Regions from separate parts of the Colwellia sp. MB3u-55 genome, predicted to be linked through region 1. Evidence: riboswitches for the same ligand, from Rfam matches in the RefSeq annotation. Region 1 holds a riboswitch; the other holds the start of a gene.
What was found. A riboswitch is a leader RNA that binds a small molecule or an ion and turns the genes downstream of it on or off. The one in region 1 is predicted to bind cyclic di-GMP.
Positions count from the first base shown of each region.

Region 2: it holds a riboswitch for cyclic di-GMP, as region 1 does, so the genes downstream of both, H4J66_RS15945 (GGDEF domain-containing protein) here and H4J66_RS05495 (DUF3718 domain-containing protein) in region 1, are expected to answer to the same signal.

Region 1 is NZ_JACGUS010000101.1:17,419-28,285, forward strand. It holds gene H4J66_RS05460 (isovaleryl-CoA dehydrogenase) at 1-23, shown strand, start outside; gene H4J66_RS05465 (carboxyl transferase domain-containing protein) at 147-1,754, shown strand; gene H4J66_RS05470 (enoyl-CoA hydratase/isomerase family protein) at 1,766-2,590, shown strand; gene H4J66_RS05475 (acetyl/propionyl/methylcrotonyl-CoA carboxylase subunit alpha) at 2,625-4,649, shown strand; gene H4J66_RS05480 (hydroxymethylglutaryl-CoA lyase) at 4,649-5,566, shown strand; gene H4J66_RS05485 (CoA transferase subunit A) at 5,635-6,342, shown strand; gene H4J66_RS05490 (3-oxoacid CoA-transferase subunit B) at 6,363-7,022, shown strand; cyclic di-GMP riboswitch class I at 7,258-7,357, shown strand; gene H4J66_RS05495 (DUF3718 domain-containing protein) at 7,421-7,780, shown strand; gene H4J66_RS05500 (patatin-like phospholipase family protein) at 7,980-9,134, shown strand; gene H4J66_RS05505 (monovalent cation:proton antiporter family protein) at 9,665-10,867, opposite strand, start outside.
Region 2 is NZ_JACGUS010000120.1:106,696-117,562, reverse strand. It holds gene proB (glutamate 5-kinase) at 1-878, opposite strand, end outside; gene H4J66_RS15970 (acyltransferase) at 1,299-2,201, shown strand; gene H4J66_RS15965 (mechanosensitive ion channel family protein) at 2,228-3,481, shown strand; gene tesB (acyl-CoA thioesterase II) at 3,478-4,335, opposite strand; gene H4J66_RS15955 (hypothetical protein) at 4,488-4,742, shown strand; gene H4J66_RS15950 (hypothetical protein) at 5,327-7,159, opposite strand; cyclic di-GMP riboswitch class I at 7,319-7,401, shown strand; gene H4J66_RS15945 (GGDEF domain-containing protein) at 7,632-8,606, shown strand; gene H4J66_RS15940 (cytochrome c) at 8,884-9,183, shown strand; gene recQ (DNA helicase RecQ) at 9,257-10,867, opposite strand, start outside.

The sequences.
Region 1 (10,867 bases):
AGTTATTCACCGAGTCTATATAAGGTTATAACTTGCTACAGCCTCTCGATTTAGAGAGGCTGATGAGAGCCACACTGCTCTTGTTTAGCGCGTAACATTAAAGCTAATGTTCTTACTGATAAAATTCCATAATAAAGGCAAATATCGTGGCTAAAATAATTTCAAAAATCAATGTACGCAGCCCAGAATTCATTGAAAACGCTGCTCATATGCAAGTTCAAGTAGACGATTTAAAAGTAAAGCTTGAGCAAATAAAATTAGGTGGCGGACAGCGCAGCTGTGATCGTCATCTATCTCGCGGTAAATTATTACCACGCGATCGCGTTAACGCCTTACTTGATGCTGGCTCACCATTTTTAGAATTATCTCAACTAGCCGCTTATGAAGTTTATGAAGCAGATGTTCCCGCTGCTGGTATTATCACCGGCATTGGACGAGTTGGAGGACAAGAGTGTGTTATTGTCGCTAACGACGCTACCGTAAAAGGCGGTACCTATTTTCCGCTAACGGTAAAAAAACATCTTCGCGCACAAACGATTGCCCAAGAAAACAACTTACCCTGTATTTATTTAGTCGACTCTGGTGGCGCTAACTTGCCTAACCAAGACGAGGTTTTTCCTGATAGAGAACACTTTGGTCGCATATTCTTTAATCAAGCAAATATGTCAGCACAAGCGATACCGCAAATTGCTGTTGTTATGGGCTCTTGTACTGCAGGTGGCGCTTATGTACCCGCAATGGCCGATGAATCTATTATTGTTAAAGAACAAGGCACTATATTTTTAGCTGGACCGCCGTTAGTTAAAGCGGCGACAGGCGAAGTCGTTAGTGCTGAAGACTTAGGTGGCGCAGACATACATTGTCGTACCTCAGGTGTTGCCGATCATTACGCACAAAATGATCATCACGCTTTAGAAATTGCCCGTAGTATCGTCGGTAATTTAAATCGTGTTAAACCGGTAACCATGAATATTCAACCTATGGTTGAGCCAGTTTATGACGCACAAGAAATATACGGTGTGGTACCCAAAGATGCTCGCCAACCTTTTGATATTCGTGAAATTATAGCCCGTGTCGTTGATGGTAGTAATTTTGATGAATTTAAAGCTCTTTATGGCACGACTTTAGTGTGTGGTTTCGCACGGATATTTGGCTACCCCGTAGGTATTATCGCCAATAACGGCATTCTCTTTGGCGAATCAGCTCAAAAAGGTGCTCATTTTATTGAATTATGTGCACAACGAAAAATTCCTTTAGTCTTCTTACAAAATATCACCGGATTTATGGTCGGTAAGCAATATGAAGCAGGCGGTATTGCTAAGCATGGCGCAAAAATGGTCACCGCCGTTGCCACGGCACAAGTACCCAAGTTTACCGTGCTAATTGGTGGTAGTTTCGGCGCAGGTAACTACGGTATGTGTGGTCGTGCTTACGATCCACGCTTCTTATTTATGTGGCCAAATGCCCGTATTTCAGTGATGGGCGGCGAACAAGCGGCTGGCGTTTTAGCACAAGTTAAACGTGACCAAAAAGACAAACTCGGTGAACCGTGGAGCGAGCAAGAAGAAGCTGACTTTAAACAACCGATTATTGATACATATGAGCATCAAGGCCACCCTTACTATGCTTCAGCTCGCTTATGGGATGATGGTATTATTGACCCTGCCGATACTCGTCAAATATTAGGTTTAGCCATTTCTGCTTCGTTGAATAAACCTATTGAGGATACCAAATTTGGTATCTTTAGAATGTAGAGCTGAACAAGATGACACTATTAAAAGAGATCAATACCGGTCAAGTATTATTTAACGTAGACCGTTATGGGGTAGCAACAGTTACCTTAAATAATCCTGACAAGCACAATGCTTTTGACGACAAAATTATCGCCCAATTAACGGTGATATTTATTGAAATAGCCCAACGCGACGATATTCACCTGATGATACTCGCATCGACGGGCAAAAGCTTTTCTGCTGGGGCTGACTTAGCCTGGATGAAGCGCATGGCCAGTTACTCATATGAAGAAAACTTACGTGATGCTAACGCGCTTGCTCAGATGTTACATGCACTTAATTTTCTACCGCAAACCACTATTGCACAAATACAAGGCGCTGCTTTTGGCGGCGCAGTGGGCTTAGCCAGTTGCTGTGACATTGTTATCGCCAGTAATAAAGCCAGCTTTTGCCTCAGTGAAGTTAAATTAGGTTTAATTCCTGCGACCATCAGCCCTTATGTCGTCAATGCTATTGGCCAAAAAGCCAGTCGTCGATACTTTCAAACGGCAGAACGTTTCTTTGCAGACAAAGCGCAACAGTTAGGCTTAGTTGATGAGGTTGTTGCGTTAGAAGCGTTAGAAAGCACCGTTATTGATATGGTGAGTACAATATTGAGCAACGGCCCACAAGCCGTTCGTCAAGCAAAAAAACTTGCTTTAGATGTCGCTTATCAAGAAATTAATCTTGATTTACTTAGCATGACCAGTGAACGCATCGCATCAATTCGCGTTTCTGCAGAAGGCCAAGAAGGCTTAACTGCTTTTTTTGAAAAACGACCAGCAAGCTGGCAAAAAGAACCGACGAGTGAAGGATAAAAACATGTCTCAACTAACAACTAAAACAGCTAAAATGTTTACTAAAATTCTTATTGCCAACCGTGGTGAAATCGCCTGTCGCGTAATTAAAACCGCTCGTAAAATGGGTATTTTAACCGTTGCCGTATATTCAGATGCTGATGCTGACTCACTTCATGTCAACATGGCTGATGAAGCCATTTTCCTTGGTCCATCGCCCTCTCGCGAAAGCTATTTATTATCAGAGAAAGTGATTGAAGCGGCAAAACGTACTGGCGCTCAAGCCATTCACCCAGGTTATGGTTTTCTCTCAGAAAATGCTGACTTTTGTCGTCGATGTAGCGATGAAAACATCGTTTTTATTGGTCCACCCGTTGCGGCCATTGAAGCGATGGGGTCAAAGTCTGCCGCTAAAAACATTATGGAAAAAGCCAATGTCCCCTTAGTCCCTGGTTATCATGGTGATGATCAATCCGAAGCCATCATTAAAAAAGCGGCTGACGATATGGGCTATCCAGTATTATTAAAAGCTACTGCCGGTGGTGGTGGTAAAGGCATGCGACAAGTGTGGAGCGAAGCTGAATTTAGTGAAGGTTTTGCTGCAGCTAAACGTGAAGCAATGTCATCCTTTGGTGATGATAGAATGCTGGTTGAAAAGTATCTAACACAACCTCGCCATGTTGAAATTCAAGTGTTTTGTGATAATCATCAACATGCCGTTTACTTATTTGAACGTGATTGTTCAGTGCAACGCCGTCATCAAAAAGTTATTGAGGAAGCGCCTGCCTTTAAAATGAGTGAAAAGCTACGTAAAGCGATGGGCGAATCCGCGATAAAATCTGCCCAGGCTATTGGTTATCAAGGCGCAGGTACGGTAGAGTTTTTACTGGATGTTGACGGTTCATTCTACTTTATGGAAATGAACACTCGCTTACAAGTGGAGCACCCGGTGACTGAAATGATCAGTGGCCAAGATCTAGTCGAATGGCAATTAAGAGTTGCTGCTGGTGAAGTTTTACCAAAAACACAAGAGCAGTTAGTCATTAATGGCCACTCTTTTGAAGCGCGAATTTACGCTGAAGACCCAAATAATGATTTTTTACCTGCAACAGGCACGCTAGATTTTTTACAACCGCCAGCAGAAAGCGTACATGTTCGTGTTGATACTGGTGTTCGTCAAGGTGATGAGGTGAGTGTATTTTACGATCCTATGATAGCTAAGCTAATTGTCTGGGATGAAAATCGTGAAAAAGCACTGCAACGCTTAACAAAAGCCTTGTCGGAATATCGTATTAAAGGTGTTACCACCAACATTGATTTTCTTTATAACTTAGCGACATCAAAACCGTTCATTAATGAAGAAATAGATACCAGCTTTATCGAAAAATACGACAGTGAAATATTTCATGATAACAAACAAGCGTTAGCCGACGAATTACCGATGGCAGCTTTGTATTTAGTGCTTTCACTGGCTGAACAAGCGAAACAAAAAGTAGCAACGACCAAAGATCCTTTTTCTCCTTGGAATAATACCTCAGCGTGGCGCTCTAACGAAGCGCATAATCACCGGGTAGTTCTTGCCCACAATCATATTGAATATCCAGTGACTGTTGAACAGAAACGTCAAGGTAATCGTAGCTACTATTTAATTTCAGTTGCAGGACGAACAGTTGACTGCCAAGGTCAAATTGCCGGTGACACACTCCATGTCAGTATTGATGGCTATCGCAGTCAAGCCACTATCGCGCATAACATTGACAGTTCAGGTGATCATATTAGCTTATATCGTCAAAATGGCGTTTTTAACTTTATTCATATTAAACCTGATTGTGGTGACAATAATGCTGATGATAATCATGGCGGCCTATTAGCCCCCATGAACGGTACTATGGTCAGCGTATTAGTCAAAGCCGGCGATAGTGTGACTAAAGACCAACCCTTAATGATCATGGAAGCGATGAAAATGGAACACACCATTAGAGCCCCTGAAGACGGTACCATTGATACCTTATTTTACGCCGAAGGTGACATGGTTGATGGCGGCAGTGAATTACTTGCTTTTACGCCACAGGAGTCATAATGAGCTCCCTTGCTAATAATACCTTACCTAAAAAAGTAAAAATCGTTGAGGTTGGCCCGCGTGATGGCCTACAAAATGAAAAACAACAAATCAGTGCCGATGATAAAATTGCCTTAATTAATTTGCTCAGTGATGCAGGAGTCACTTACATTGAAAGTGGCAGCTTTGTTTCTCCAAAATGGGTGCCTCAAATGGCAACATCGACCGATGTTTTCAATGGTATAGCACGTAAAAAAGGGGTCACTTACGCCGCCCTCACGCCAAATATGAAAGGTTTTGAAGCGGCTGTAGCGGTGAATGCCAACGAAGTTGCCATTTTTGGCGCGGCTTCTGAAGCGTTTAGTCAAAAAAATATTAACTGTTCAATTGCTGAAAGCCTTGAGCGATTTGAACCGATAATGGCCGCAGCCAAAAAATTAAACATTCCGGTACGAGGCTATGTTTCTTGTGTTGTTGGTTGTCCTTACGAGGGTGAAGTATCACCAGAAAAAGTGGCTGAAGTGGCTGAAAAACTTTACCAAATGGGCTGTTATGAAATATCGCTTGGCGATACGGTTGGTGTAGGAACACCCGTTAATGTACAGAAGATGTTACAAGCGGTTAGTGCCCGTGTACCTAAGGCTAAACTAGCGGTTCATTTTCATGATACCTATGGTCAGGCGTTAACTAACATTTACACCGCTTTACAAAATGGTATTGCCGTTATTGATAGTGCCATTGCTGGATCGGGTGGTTGCCCTTATGCTAAGGGCGCTTCAGGTAATGTTGCCACTGAAGATGTGGTTTATTTACTCAATGGTTTAGGTATTGATAGCGGTATTGATTTAGATAAGTTAGTCCATGCTGGTTGGTTTATCAGTGATAAATTAGGTAAAACCCCGGCATCTAAAGTTTCTAATGCTTACCGTGCACAGTAATAAATATAATAATAAATAACGATGTATGATAAATACTTTATAGAAATAAATGTAATGAGGATTGAATAATGGCCGGATTTGACAAAGTAGTAGCAAGCTATGAAGAAGCGATGGCAGGACTTGAAGATGGCATGACCATTATCTCAGGTGGTTTTGGTTTATGTGGTATCCCTGAAAATCTAATTAGTGAAATAAAGCGCAAAGGCACTAAAGCATTAACGATGGTTTCAAATAACTGTGGTGTCGATGATTTCGGTTTAGGTGTGTTACTGCAAGACCGTCAAATCAAAAAAATCATTGCATCATATGTTGGTGAAAACGCTGAATTTGAACGTCAAATGATGAATGGCGAATTAGAAGTAGAGCTGACACCACAAGGCACTTTGGCTGAAAAAATGCGAGCTGGTGGTGCTGGTATACCTGCTTTTTTTACGGCTACAGGTTATGGAACACCGGTAGCAGAAGGTAAAGAAGAGCGTGAAATAGACGGTAAAATGTATATCCTTGAGCCCGCAATTAAAGGCGACTTTGCCATTGTTAAAGCCTGGAAAGCCGACCGTTACGGCAATTTAGTTTTTAGAAAGACAGCACGTAACTTTAATCCTATGGCCGCAACGGCAGGCAAAATTACTGTCGTTGAAGTTGAAGAGATAGTTGAACCTGGCGAGCTAGACCCAGACCAAATCCATACACCAGGTATCTATGTTAATCGATTGATTTTAGGTACATTTGAAAAACGCATTGAACAAAGAACTGTTCGTACTGCTCAGTCATAAATAATTCAGGGGACTAAACAATGGCTTTAACAAGAGAACAGCTAGCACAACGTGTAGCACAAGAATTACAAGACGGTTATTACGTTAACTTAGGTATAGGTATTCCAACATTAGTCGCTAACTATATTCCTGCGGGAATAGAAGTGATGCTTCAATCTGAAAATGGTTTACTTGGCATGGGACAGTTTCCCACCGAAGACGAGATTGATGCAGATTTAATTAATGCAGGTAAACAAACGGTCACGATGGCAAAAGGTGCCTCTATCTTTGATAGTGCTGAATCATTCGCAATGATACGCGGCGGACATGTCGACTTAACCGTACTAGGTGCCTTTGAGGTCGATGTAAACGGTAACATTGCTTCATATATGATCCCAGGTAAACTGATTAAAGGTATGGGCGGTGCTATGGATTTAGTTGCAGGTGCTGACAATATTATTGTTACTATGACTCACGCTTCTAAACATGGTGTTTCAAAACTTTTATCCGACTGCACTCTACCATTAACAGGTAAAGGTTGTATTAAAAGAGTACTCACTGATTTAGCCTTTATCGAAATTAAAGACGGTAAGTTTCATTTATTAGAGCGAGCGCCGGGGGTCAGTATAGAGGAAATAATAAAACTCACTGACGGTGAATTAATTGTTCCTGAACATGTCCCTGAAATGAAATTTGGATAACCTAGTAGCATATTTATTATAAGATTGAATAAAAAAAAGAGCTTTAGCTCTTTTTTTTTACTCTATATTTTAAATTTCACTTAACGGTTTTGATAGTCAACCATCCGATTAAACCCATGTTATATTTGAAAAAAAATTGATAAAAGTATTTTTTTATTAAATTACTTTACCTGTGTAACTGACGTATTACACATTTTTCTTGCATTTATAGGCTCAACTCGCAATACTGAAAGGGACAAAGAAAAGGCAAAACACGTGAAATCGTGTTACGCAAAACCACCGGTCTAAGGGATTTATGTTTTATATATAAATTCTATGACAGCGGAGTCACCTCGTTATACAAGGTACATCCCGTGGTTTTTTCCTTTACTAACTAAATTAATTACAAGGTTACTAAAATGAAAAAATTATTACTAGCTTCTACCATCACTATTTTAACATTAACGTCTGTTGTATCGGCGCCGAAAGCACAAGCTGCTGGCATCGCTCAAAGCGTTTGCGAGTATGTAGCTGCAGACGACAAGAAACGCATGCGTTCGTTCTTAAAAACGAATAGATTAAAAATTCGCAATATCTTTCAAGGTATAGAGTGTAATGGACAGAATCTGTTGGCGTTTGCATCGTCTAATGGTTCAGTTAAAACAGGTGCTTTGATGATTTCAAAGTTGCCAAAGAAAGTTGTTTCTGAAAACTTAGCTATTTTGCAAACCGGATCGCAACCATTGATAGACGCAGCTAACGAACGCGTTAGCAGCTAAACTTATTTTTTAGTAGATGTTATTTGTTCAATCAAGTGTACAGTTTTACTAGATAATAATTCTATGTCATTTTAAAAAGCCTGCTTCTGCAGGCTTTTTTTTTGCCTTAGTCATTTCAATCTATTTTTTGACTCGTTAAGCTAGCACCATGTTAAAAAACTGATTACACTTAAGTTATACGAAGAAGACTGCGATATACATGTTGAATAAAAGAAGTTATAAAGACAGTAAGAACGCTTTAATACTTACTGGCGGTGGCGCTCGAGCGGCTTATCAAGTAGGTGTGCTTTCTGCCATATCAAAATTTGTCCCAAGAAATCATGGCATCCCCTTCCCCATTATATGTGGCACCTCTGCTGGTGCTATAAATACCACAGCGCTAGCCTGTTATTCTTCATGCTTTCATTTGGGGGTAAAAAAATTAGAATGGGTTTGGAATAATATTAATACCAGTCGAATATACCATAGTGATGGTATACGGGTTTTTTCACATTTGGCGAAAGGTATGCTGGCAAGTTTCCAAGCAGATTATGCCAATAAAAGTGCGCGTAGTTTACTAAACAACGCGCCACTTCGTGACTTACTTAATATGGTGGTTGACTTTAAACGTATCGACACCAATATTTTACGTGGTTATTTATCAGCAGTTTCTATTACTGCATCGAGTTACAGTAATGGCGATTCAATTAGTTTTTATCAATCAGATGAGTCTATTTCTCCTTGGTTTCGCGCTAAACGTCGTGGTGAGCCTTGCCAAATTAATAGTGAACACTTAATGGCTTCTGCCGCTATTCCCCTCGTGTTTCCTTCTATCAAAATTCGCCAAGAGCATTATGGTGATGGGTCTATACATCAACTTTCACCGTTAAGCCCTGCGATACACTTAGGTGGCGAAAATTTGTTTATTGTTGGTGTTGATCAACCTAAAGCGCCACTTCATAGTAAAGTGAATAATCCTCATCCACCGACAACCTCTACTGTTGCCGGTCATTTACTTGATACTATTTTCTCAGATACATTACACAGCGATATTGAACGTCTAGAACGAATTAATGAAACGATAAAACTTATTCCACCAGAACTTAGAAAAGAAAAAGATGGCTTAAAACCGATATCATCATTTCTCCTTAATCCCAGTCATGACTTTAATGCCATGGCCGTAGAGTATTTTTCAGACCTACCGCTATCGATACGTTTATTATTACGCAGCGTAGGTATCTCTAATGACTCTGAATCAAGTATTGTCAGTTATTTATTATTTGAAAAAAATTATTGTCGGCAGTTAATTAAACTGGGATTTGAAGATGCTATGGAACAAGAGACAGCGATTAGAAAATTTTTATCTCTTGAATAGCGATCCATTACTAAAGAAAACGCCTTGTTGAACAAGGCGTTTATTGGCTTAGCCACACTGCAGACAATCAAGGAAAAAGTTAACCCTCACTTAGATGAAATGTCCTGCTCGTTCTAAGCATCTAAACCTAGACCTAACAATACTGTGGACAATCAAGAGAAAAGTTAACCCCACTTGAATGAAATGTCCTGCTCGTTCTAAACATCTAGACCTAGACTCAGACCTAACTACACTGCGGACAATCAAGAGAAAAGTTAACCACACTTGAATGAAATGTCCTGCTCGTTCTAAGCATCTAGACCTAGACCTAACAACACTGTGGACAATCAAGAGAAAAGTTAACCCCACTTGAATGAAATGTCCTGCTCGTTCTAAACATCTAGACCTAGACTCAGACCTAACTACAATGCGGACAATCAAGAGAAAAGTTAACCACACTTGAATGAAATGTCCTGCAATTTCTATGCATTTAGACCTAGAATCAGACCTAGGCCTAGATCTAACAACACGGCATAAAGTCAGGGGAAAAGTTAAACACCCTTTTGGACAAAGCGCTCTGCTCGTTCTACTCGTCTGGGTTTTCCGCGTACAATCAGAGTATCTTGAGCTTGAAGAATAGTGGCTTCATCGGGTTGCTCTGATTCAATATTGTTACGGCGAAGTGCAACCACCGTGACCCGTTTTACCGATAAATTCAGTGACGCTATAGAATGCCCATTAGCAAAAGAATTTTCCGTTAATATAATCCCATTAGCGAATTCAATGCGATCCATAGCATCAGGGCTCATGTCAGTATGTTCACCTTGAAAAAAGCCATGCAAATGGCTGTAGTGGTCTTTACGTTCTTTTTGTACACGGCGAATAATACGAGAAAAAGGCACACCGGTTAAAGATAACACTTGAGAGACCAGCATTAAGCTACCCTCTAAACTCTCTGGTACCACTTGATTAGCACCCGCTTCTTGCAATGCTTGCAGTTGATCATCATTTCGAGTACGCACAAGGATAGGAACATCAGGTGATAATGATCTGACTTTTTGAATAACCTCAAGTGATTGTTTATCTTCACCAAAAGCAATAACAACAAGCTTAGCTTTCGACAAGTGGGCCGCTTGTAATAATTCAGTTTGTCTTGATGAGCCAAAAAGTACATTTTCTCCTGCTTCACGCGCTTTTGTTGCCCTAAGTGGGTCGATATCAATAGCAACAAATTTAATCGATTCTTGCTTTAAAAAACGACTCACTGTTTGGCCAATTCGACCAAAACCACAAATAATAACATGGTCACTTAACTCTGTTTGCTCGGGAAGTTCGGCTAAATGATCGGTATCTATGGGCTTTTCGTTACTCAACATCAACGACCAACGACGAGCATTGTTAATCATATAAGGTGTTATCGCCATACTCAATACACCTGCGCCTAACAAGATAGAAGCAGTTTCAACCGGTAACAATTTAACCTGATTGGCTAAAGCGATAAGCACAAAGCCAAATTCACCCATCTGTGCCAACATAATACCTGCAGCCCAAGCATCTTTAGCCGCTTCTCCTGCGCGTTTTGCTAAAAAGGCGATAATAAGTATTTTAACCACCATAAAGCTGACCATAACGCCGATAATAACTAATGGTGAAGAATAAACGATACCGATGTCGAGTTTCATACCGACCGTTACAAAAAACAAGCCTAGTAAGATATCACGATAAGGCCGGATATCGGCTTCAAGTTGATACTT
Region 2 (10,867 bases), on a different contig from region 1:
AATAACGAAGCACCTTCATTAAGCACAGCATGCACTGCACCCGCATCAATATGTACTTTTCCACTGCTTTTTAAGGTATGTTTTAACCAGTGTTTGCGTGCTTTGGTCGCCGCTTGTTTGGCACTAAAATGTGTACCCGGGTTTTCACCTTTTAATATCTGTTGAAAAACTTCACTACGACTACCATTTAAAATATAAGTATCTATGCCATTTTCAACCGCTTTTTCCGCTGCCTGAATTTTTGTTTTCATACCACCGGTGGCAATAACGTTATTTGTTGTTCCAGCCATGGCATGAATTTCAGCGGTAATTTCATGAATTTCAGGGAGTAACCTTGCTTTAGGGTTTTCACGCGGGTCTTGGTCATAAACGCCATCGATATCGCTTAAGATGAATAAGCAGTCAGCCTCGCTCACTAAAGCGACTAAGGCGGCTAAATTATCGTTATCACCGACTTTCAATTCATCGGTCGCGACCGTGTCATTTTCATTAACAATAGGGATAACACCATTTTCCAATAAAATACGTAAGGTATTTTTAATATTGATGTAGCGCTGGCGATCTTTTAAATCTCCATGGGTAATGAGTAACTGGCTACAAGGAACATCAAAAAAGCACTGCCAATTCGCCATCATTTTCATTTGCCCAACGGATGCCATCGCTTGTTTAGTGGGAATAGAGGGAACGGGAGAGCCGTGCTTAATCAATTGTCGTCCTGCAGCAACACTGCCCGATGAAACGATAATAATTTCTTTACCTGCCTGTTGGCATTCGGTAATAAAACGAGCAATAGCAAGAATATACTTACCACTACAACCGTTATTATCTGGTGCAACCAAAGCACTGCCTACTTTAATTACCGCACGATTAAAATTCATTGTTGTTCCCCTATGATCCAGTGCCTAGCATGCCTCGATATGCAGGTAATTTGCAATCAACTTTTTGCCATAATATAGATGAGTTTGTCCTTTTTAGGCTGTTGACTTGTTATATCGAATTAATTCGGTATTTATATCCTTTAAAACTTAAAAAATGGCGAGTTATTTAACTTGAAATAACAAGATGGTGGTTTTTACCTCATTATAAAATATCAATAATAGACACCTAAAACGCCTTTTTCTGCTAATTATTAGCATTAAGCCTCGTTAACTTTTACTCATTTCAACAACTTGATGATTAATCGTTTTCAAACGGTTGTTAATCGTGATTAATTTATTTCACTGTTTTTGCTGAAAATTACTTCAAATCAGATTATGATCTAACATCTATTTATTTTTGTTATATTGAGCAAGTATTCCATGTTGAATTTTTTACCTCCGCTACTTATTCATATTATTTCGCTAACAATTTATACCATTAATACGCTTTTCTGGTTAATACCTATTATTATATTTTCATTTTGTAAGGCTATTATTCCCTTAACTTTTGCTAAGAAAATATTCAGCTATTTATTAGATCAAATGGCAAGTAATTGGGTGGGTGTTAACACCTTCATTCAAAAGCTCTTTAATAAAACAGAAATTAAAGTAACCGGCTTAGATCAACTAACCATGAAAGAATGGTATTTGGTCATCTGTAATCACCAAAGCTGGGTTGATATTGTTATCTTGCAGCGAGTCATGCATCGCAAAATTCCTTTTTTGAAATTTTTCTTAAAAAAAGAACTCATTTTTGTGCCTTTTTTAGGCTTGGCTTGGTGGGCTCTCGACTTTCCATTTATGAAGCGTTATAGCCAATCTTTCATTAAAAAGAATCCCCATTTAAAAGGTAAAGACGTTGAAACCACGCGTAAAGCTTGTGCTAAATTCAAGCATAAACCCGTCAGCATAATGAACTTTATAGAAGGAACACGCTTCACTAACAAAAAGCACGATAAGCAAAATTCCACGTTTAAACATCTACTTAAACCTAAAGCGGGTGGCATAGGTTTTGTGCTAGAAGCCATGGGTGGCAACTTGCATAAAATAGTCAATATTACCATTCATTACCCAGAGGGCATCCCTACTTTTAGTGATTTTTTAGCGGGGAAAATTAAACAGGTAAATGTCAATGTAGAGGTTTCAAACATTGGCGATGATCTTGTTGGCGACTATGTGCGCGATCGAAATTTTAAAATAAAATTTCAAAAGTGGGTTAATCAATTATGGCTTGATAAAGACCAAAAACTTATCGAGTTTAATAATGATAATACCGCTAAATAACATTGAAATTGAAAAAGGAAACTTAAATGAGTGAACTCATTAGCACATGGTTAACTAACCAAGGTATCGCCGAAGCGTATTTAGCGATGACCACAATTTTTGTTGGTTGCATGCTCATTTTTGTCATTTCGGCATTGGGTTACTACCTCGCAAAATATCAGGTATTAGCTTTTGTTAACAAAATGGTCAGCAGAACAAAAAACACTTGGGATGATGTTTTATTAGAGCATAATGTTTTTTCTCGCTTCGCTTTTTTAATCCCGTTATTCGTACTACTGTTTTTAACGCCTATTTTACTGCCGGAACAGGCATTACTTGGCGCCGTTTTAGTGGTTTTTGTAAAAATAGCTCTCAGTTTTCAAATTGCACGTTGTATCAGTGCTGTTTTAAACGTCATTAGAAGTCTCTATCAAAATACGGCGCGTGACCGCTACTTACCCTTAAGCTCAACGATACAAGTGATAAAACTGGCTATTTATTTGGTTGCCACTATTTTATCTATTTCATTTATTTTAGATAAGTCACCTATTTATTTACTCAGTGGTTTAGGTGCATTAACGGCTGTTTTATTATTAGTATTTCAGGACACGATTAAAGGTTTAGTCGCTAGTATTCAAATATCAGCGAACAAAATGGTCGCGCCTGGTGACTGGATTGAAATTCCTAATTATGGTGCTGATGGTGATGTGATTGAGATTGGTTTAAATACGGTTAAAGTAAAAAACTTTGATAATACAGTGACAACCGTTCCTACGTACGCCTTAATAAATGGCTCATTTAAGAATTGGCGAGGCATGCTCAATTCAGGTGGTCGACGTATTAAGCGTAGTATTATTATTGATATTAACAGTATTTCATTTTATCAAAATGCAGAGATTGAAAAACTCAAAGAAATTAGTTTATTAAAAGATTATTTACAGCAAAAATCTGATGAAATCACCACGAGTTTAAAAACGGCTAATTTATCTAACGATAATGTTAATAGCCGACAGTTAACCAATGTCGGAACTTTTCGCGCTTATATTACCGCTTATTTGGCTAAACATGAAAAAATACATAATGAGATGACTTGCATGGTCAGGCAATTAGCGGCAACCGACTCAGGCTTACCGCTGGAGATATATTGCTTCAGTAATGACCAAAACTGGAAGAATTATGAAGGTATACAAGCCGATATTTTTGACCATTTATTCGCAATGGCACCGGTATTCAGTTTACGTGTTTTTCAACATCCTACCGGCTATGACTGGCAAAAAAGTCGCTCGAGTCGAAAATTCTAACGTTGACGAACCACGCCTTCTTGCATCGTTGAGGCAACAAGCTGTCCTTGACGATTAAAAATTTGTCCTTTAACTAAGCCGCGGCCGCCACTTGCTGACGGACTGTCCATAACGTAAAGCAGCCAATCATCAAAACGAAATGGGCGATGAAACCACATAGCATGGTCAATAGTGGCAATCTGTAAATTGGGTTGCCAATGACTCAAGCCATGGGGAAATAAAGCCGTTGGTAAAAACAAGAAGTCAGAAGTATAAGCCAGCATATAAGTATGAATACGCAAATCATCAGATAAGGTACCGTTTGCTTTTATCCACATCTGAGACTTAGGTGCTGTCTTTTCGGGTTGCAGCCAATTATAAGGTTCAACAGGACGCATTTCGATGGGTTTTTCAGCTAAAAATTTACCTCTAATTTCTTCAGGTATTTTATCTTGGTTATCGAAAATAAAATCTGTGTAAGACGCTAAATCTTCAGGTGCGGGTACATCAGGCATAAGATCTTGATGCTCAATGCCTTTTTCATATTGTTGAAAAGAGGCCGTCATATAGAATATATCTTTACCGTTTTGAATTGCTTTAACACGGCGAGTGCTAAAACTTTTTCCATCACGAATATTTTCCACTTCATAAACAACCGGCTTACTCGCATCGCCTGGACGTAGAAAATAAGAATGAAGAGAGTGAACATTACGTGCTGAATTTACTGTTTCTTGAGCGGCAGAAACAGCTTGTCCCATTACTTGACCACCAAACAGCGCACGAAAGCCTAAATCTTGACTTTGACCACGATAAATTCCTTGTTCGATTACCTCTAATTCTAATAATGAAGATAAATCATCCAACACTTGACTCATAATATTTAGCACTCACTGATATAAAATTTTGACTATAGCATATTTATAATTTATATCTTTAGCGACATTTTAAAATTGTTGAAAATTCATACGCTGCAAGGTAATATCTAAGCAATAAGAAAATTATTGACTAAAAATACGAAGAGATCTCAATGGAAGCGCTATTAGAAAGAGAAGTATTGTTAGAAAGAAGGCAAGGTAGTAATGAGGAGCAGTCGCTATGGGACAGGCTTTCTCTTGCACAAAAATTTGCCGCCAGTAGCATGACTCAGTTTGGTTACGACTTATCTTTTATTAGAAACAGCAATAACGGCAGCTTAGCCATATTACAATGCAATGGTAAAACAGCAACTATTAACGGTGAAGGTGAAGTAGACTCAACGCCAAGTATAATTATTCGTCCTTAGTTATTCATCCTTGATTAAAGGCAAATACCTAGCCTACTTTCAGAGATACATGAAAAGATGCCCCAGTTAGGCATCTTTTTTAGTTTTAGTGAGTAATAAAGTTTCAATTAAAGAAATATACCCCGTCAAATTATTACTTGACCACATACGCCTTACGCTCGCATCTTGCTTAGCGATATGCTCCACAAACTTTTTAAAAGCGTCATCGTCGAAATTTCCATAACACTTTTTAGTGATTGACTGCAGTTTGCCTTTTCCTTTTAAACACTCAATAAAAATTGCTGCATAGTTATTAATCAGTGGTGAAATAATTTCAATCGTCTCAGGCTCTAATGCCTGGCAATTTTTAATTATTTGTAATCGATTTTTAACAAAATCTTCGTGTCACTTGGCAATTATAGCCATAGAGTCTATATAAAACTTATTTTCTTTCTGACTACTACTGAGCTCTTTTTTCATACTAAATAATGCGCGTTGTAGACCTTCCAATCGAAAATAAAAATAAATACTCAAAGCTACAAAAATAACAGCAATGGACAATACAAAAATCATATTAAACCTATTAAAATGAAAAGTAATATTGACTACGCTTTAGTGGTTTCACTTAAACGCGATAAAAATATGTAAGGGTCAATATCTTGTGCTGTGGGTGAACCATAGGCGTAGCGAATTTTAAGTGAATAATCACCTAAATTAGCGAAGAATCTAAGCTTAATCGCGTTAGCTAAACTATTTAACTTAATCGCTATTTCAGCTTGAGTTTGGTGGGGGGCTATCAGTAAATATTCACCATCGTTAATTGTACCCGCTTCATCAAATTCACCTTTGGACTCATTAAGTAAGATCGCTAATGTTTTTGAAACTTCGAGCATAACTTTATGATTAAAGTGAAAGGAAAGCTCTTGCCAGTTAACAACTGATAAGTAGCCAATCGCTAAGGGATAGTCGTATTTCCTCGCCATTTTATAATTTAGTTGATAATTTCTTTTAGTTTGAGAGGGCGTTACCAAATAAGATAATGGCTGTTCCACTTCATCGTATACTTGATTTAAGCGTAACGTTCTTTGCCTTAATCCAAAAAAAACCAACGTAATCAATAATAAAATAACGATCACAATCAATAAATATATGACCTCTTTTTGCGCGATAAATTTTGCACTAAATTGAGTTTGTAACTTACTCTGTTCTGCGAGATTCAGGATTAAATTTCGACTTTTATCATTTGCACTTAACATTTGACTGGAGTCGATAATTAATGAGGGCTCAGCCTTTTTCTGAAACTGTTCAAGTAATACAAGATAATCTTTATGGGCAATTAACGCATTTTTATAATCACCGTTTTTCTGATACATATCACTTAATAAAAGTAATAATTTAGCCTGCTTTTTTGATAGCTTTATGTGTTTAGCATTTAATTCTGCTAGTTGAAGGTAGTGTTGATACAAAGCTTTATTGTTTAATAGACTTGAGGTCTCTGCTAATAAAATTAACGAGGTTAAATAAGGCTTACTTAGGCTCTTTTCATTAAATGTAGCACTGGCTGATAATAGCCAGTTATGTGAATCACTGAACTCTCCCTGCTTTAATAACACCTCTGCCAATCCTAATTCAGCATAGGCAGCACTAATTGGCGCATTTTTATTTTTACCATATTTTTGTGCTTCCCAAAAAGCATTGTAAGCATCATCAAATAAATTTAACTGAAAATAAGCACGGCCTAAGTGTAAATAAGTTTGGTCAATATTAGCTAATTTATCTAAATCAAATTTTAAGGTTAATAACTTATTTTGCATGGTTAGCGATGCTTGATAATCGCCTAAATAATAATGTGCCGTTGCTAAAATTTCTAAAAGACAAAGGTGGTCCTCATACTGAGGATTTACAGAAATCAGCACCTTAACTTGATTAAGATCATTCATCGATAAATCGTTTTTATTTTGCAACGCATAGGTAACAGCTCGATAACTCAAAGCAATTAAGCGATATTTTAGCACTTGTGGAGAATCAGCAATTAAGATGACATTGGTTGCCATATTTTGAGTTTTCTCATACTTCTCCTGTAAATAATAGCCATCTGCAACTTTCAGCAATAAATTAAACTTTATTGCTGGTTCAAGTCCTTGCAGAGAAATTCCATCTTGCGCAAAATGAAATGCCTCGCTATTTTCACCCTTATTATTGGCAACATCAGCAAGAAGGATGAAGGTTTTTCCACGAATTTGGACGGTATAATTTTCTTGAGATCCTAAAATTTTTTTTGAAAGCGTAATAATCTCTTCGTAGGGAAGGTTTTCAGCGTCTTGTAAAAAATAGCGTTCTACATCTTTAATGTTTTGCTCAACGTTTAAAGCATCATTGGCAAAACAAAATGAAGGAGCTATAAAAAAACAAAAGATCAACAACAGCTTACAGGGCATTATGAACTAAAATCCTTTATCTCATGATCAGTAGAGTGATCAGCCATAACCTATAAATTTATCTATTACTTATAGGTTTTCGTTACGGTTCAACAAATTATCCATAATAAAGGTTTACAAGCATAGTTCAACGCTTATAATGAATTTAGAGTTTCTAAAACTCGAAAAGGGCAAATCTAGTGAAAGCTAGAGACGCAAAGTTACCGGTCTAAGGGGAAACCTAGGATAGCGGAACTGCCAAGTATAGATATAGTGGGGGCTTGTCTTTATTTTGAACAGTTTGCTTTCGGTATACTTTGCGGTCCTTCCCTTCTTTTTAATTATTTTCTGCCATATATTAACTTCATTTAAAATACTATATAACTAAGCATATGTTTTTTAAAGACAAAATATATATGTGGTACTTTACTTGTTTTTACTAGAAAATGGTCTATTGATATTGTTAATTGGGTGTACAAATTGAGATGGAACAATGAAATATCATGATTCCATAAAACAAGCTGAACTAAAAATGAACATGGCCGTAAAACAATTACAGCGGTGGCTTTTACCTGTCAGCCCAATTAATTATTCAGTTAGCTACGAATATATTAATAAAAAAAACATTCTTCTTAATACTGCTATTGAAAATAAACTTGCCACAGGTAAAAAACTTGATGATTTCTTCATTGAAGAAAATTATCGTCAGTTCATTTTAGGTCAAAGTAAATTCAGAGATGAACTCATTGACGACCTTAATGACGTTGTCACCCATGTTGAAAAAAACAGCCAAAAATCATCGCAGAGTATTAATAAACTTATTACCACGCTAGACAGTAATGTTTCTGACCTACAATCTAACGATAAAGAAAAAATAGTCGTTGCGGTAAATAGTATTCGCCAAGCATCTAAAGCCTTTAAACTACACCAACAAAAATTTGCTGAACATATTTCTTTTACCCGTAAAAAAACACAAGCTTTGAAAGTTGAATTAAAAGAAGTACGTGAAGAAATTTACATGGATCCACTTACCGGTCTTTATAATCGTAAAGCCATGTCTAAGCATTTAGATTTATGGCTAACAGAAGATCCAAGTCGGCAAGTTGCCGCAATTGTCGTCTGTGTTGATCAAATTTCAGAAGTTAATCTGCAATTCGGTCATTTAATTAGTGATGTTCTCTTATCAAAAATAGCTAGTAAAGTAAGTAGTTATGTTGCTGGCAGCGGCCTACCAATACGTTCTGGTGGCGATGAATTTTTAATTCTGTTGCCTGATATTGACAAAGGAAGTGCTCGAGAAATTGCTGATAAAATAGCACATGGCGTTGAAAAACTGCGCTTTGTTAGTAGTAAGTCTGGTATTAGATTACCTCAAATGACATTATCTACTGGTGTAGGCATATTTAATGTTGCTGAAAATGCCAACAGTATCTTAAAAAAGTCACGTCTGTTGCTACCCGATTTATAGAAAAAATAATACATTAAGTTCTTAATCACTCAACAAGATACTTTTTGCTAAATTAGGTTTTTTCTATCGCTGATATTTTCACTTCAAAAAATAATATCAGTGATAGTATGCTCCCACCTTACTTAATATAAGCGGTAATAATCCTAATATACTCAGTGATAAATCAAAGAAGATCACATTGCTAGTGCTTAGCTAAAAAAAGTCGACGACAGCCTCCTTGTTTTCTCATATACTGAATGTAGTGTAAAATTCCTAACGACTAAGAGAGAAATAAGTTATGAAAAAAATTACTTTAGCTGTTGCTGCTACTTTAATGATGGTATCTCCTGTTTTTGCTGGTGATGTTGCTGCTGGTAAAGCAAAAACTGGTATGTGTGCCGCTTGTCATGGTGTTGCAGGTATTTCTGCAGTTCCAATGTACCCAAATCTTGCTGGACAAAAAGAAGCTTACACGGCGAGCCAATTAAAAGCCTTTAAAGCTGGCACACGTAAAAATGCAATCATGGGACCTATGGCTATGGGTTTGAGTGATGAAGATATCGCGAATATTGCCGCTTATTACGCTAGTTTAAAATAAACTCAATAATTATTGTTGAACCTGGTTCATCAAAAAATAATATTAAAAAACGCTCAATTGAGCGTTTTTTGTTTTAAGCATTATGCTGTTGAATAACCTGCAAAAAGTCATGTCCGTAACGGGCAAGTTTTGTATCACCAATACCATTAATATTTAGCATTTGCTGTGATGTTTTTGGCTTTATACGCGCAAGCTCTGACAACGTTGCATCATTAAAAACAATGAATGGCGCAATATCCTCTACATCAGCAATCGTTTTACGCAAAGTTCTTAATTTAACAAATAAGACACGGTCATAACGTTTATCAGTTTTATCTTGTTGCCAATAACTTGCTTTTTGCAACCTTGGTGAAGCTAACATTAAGGGTTCATCCCCTTTCAACACCGAACGCGATGCTTGTGTTAAAAATAACGCAGATTGTTGAGAGATATCTTGTTGTAAAAATCCTAAATGAATCAATTGTCTAATAATAGCAAACCAATATCCTGGCGTTTTACTTTTACCGATAGCGAAAGTTGACACTTTTTCATGCTGCAGTTGCCTAACTTTTTCGGTTAACTCCCCTCTGAGCACTTGCACAACATGTTCAATATCACCTTGTTGCTTGATACGAAACACACAAGACAAGACTTTTTGTGCGGCTTCAGTAGCGTCAAATTGAGTGGGTGGATCTAAACAAATATCACAGTTACCACATTTTTTTGTGGTAAATTCTGCAAAGTAATTAAGTACAACTTGTCGACGGCAGGTTTGAGCTTCAATAAAGCCTTTTAACGCTTGAAAACGCTGTTGTTCAACATTCACCCTTTCTTCATTATCACCATCAGCTATATACTTAGTAATGCGTTCTACGTCTTTTTCATCATATAAAAATAACGCTTCTGCCACTAAACCGTCTCGGCCAGCACGGCCAATCTCTTGATAATATGACTCAAGTGTTCTCGGAGGTTCAAAATGAATCACAAAGCGAATATTTGATTTATTGATGCCTAGCCCAAAAGCTACCGTGGCAATAACCACTTGAATATTATCTTTGGCAAAACCATCTTGGACAATATTGCGCATCTCTGTTTCCATGCCAGCATGATAGGCAGAACAATTTACACCCGCACTTGCTAACATTTTAGATAACTTCTCAACTTGCCAGCGGCTACTACAGTAAACAATGCCACAATCATCACCACGCTTTTTAATGTAGCGTAACACTTGGTGATCGCCCTTATATTTATCAGCTAAGGTAAAACGAATATTAGGCCGATCAAAACTGTCAAGGTGAATATAAGGATCAGTCAATGCGAGTTGAAGAAGAATATCTCTTCGGGTTGTAACGTCGGCCGTTGCTGTTAACGCCATAACAGGTACCGATGGAAAGCGTTGTTTAATTGTATGAAGTTGTGTGTATGCCGGCCGAAAATCATGTCCCCATTGTGAAATACAATGCGCTTCGTCAATAGCAAATAAACTTATCTGTATGCTCGCTAAGCGTTGCATAAAATAATAATTTTTTAAACGCTCTGGAGCTATGTATAACAACTTAAGCTCACTACGAGATAAACGCTCAAAAATATCATTGATTGTTTCTTGATCTAAACTTGAATTTACAAAAGCTGCTGAAATACCTTGTCGAGTCAAACCATCAACTTGGTCTTTCATTAAAGCGATTAAGGGTGAAACAACTATGGT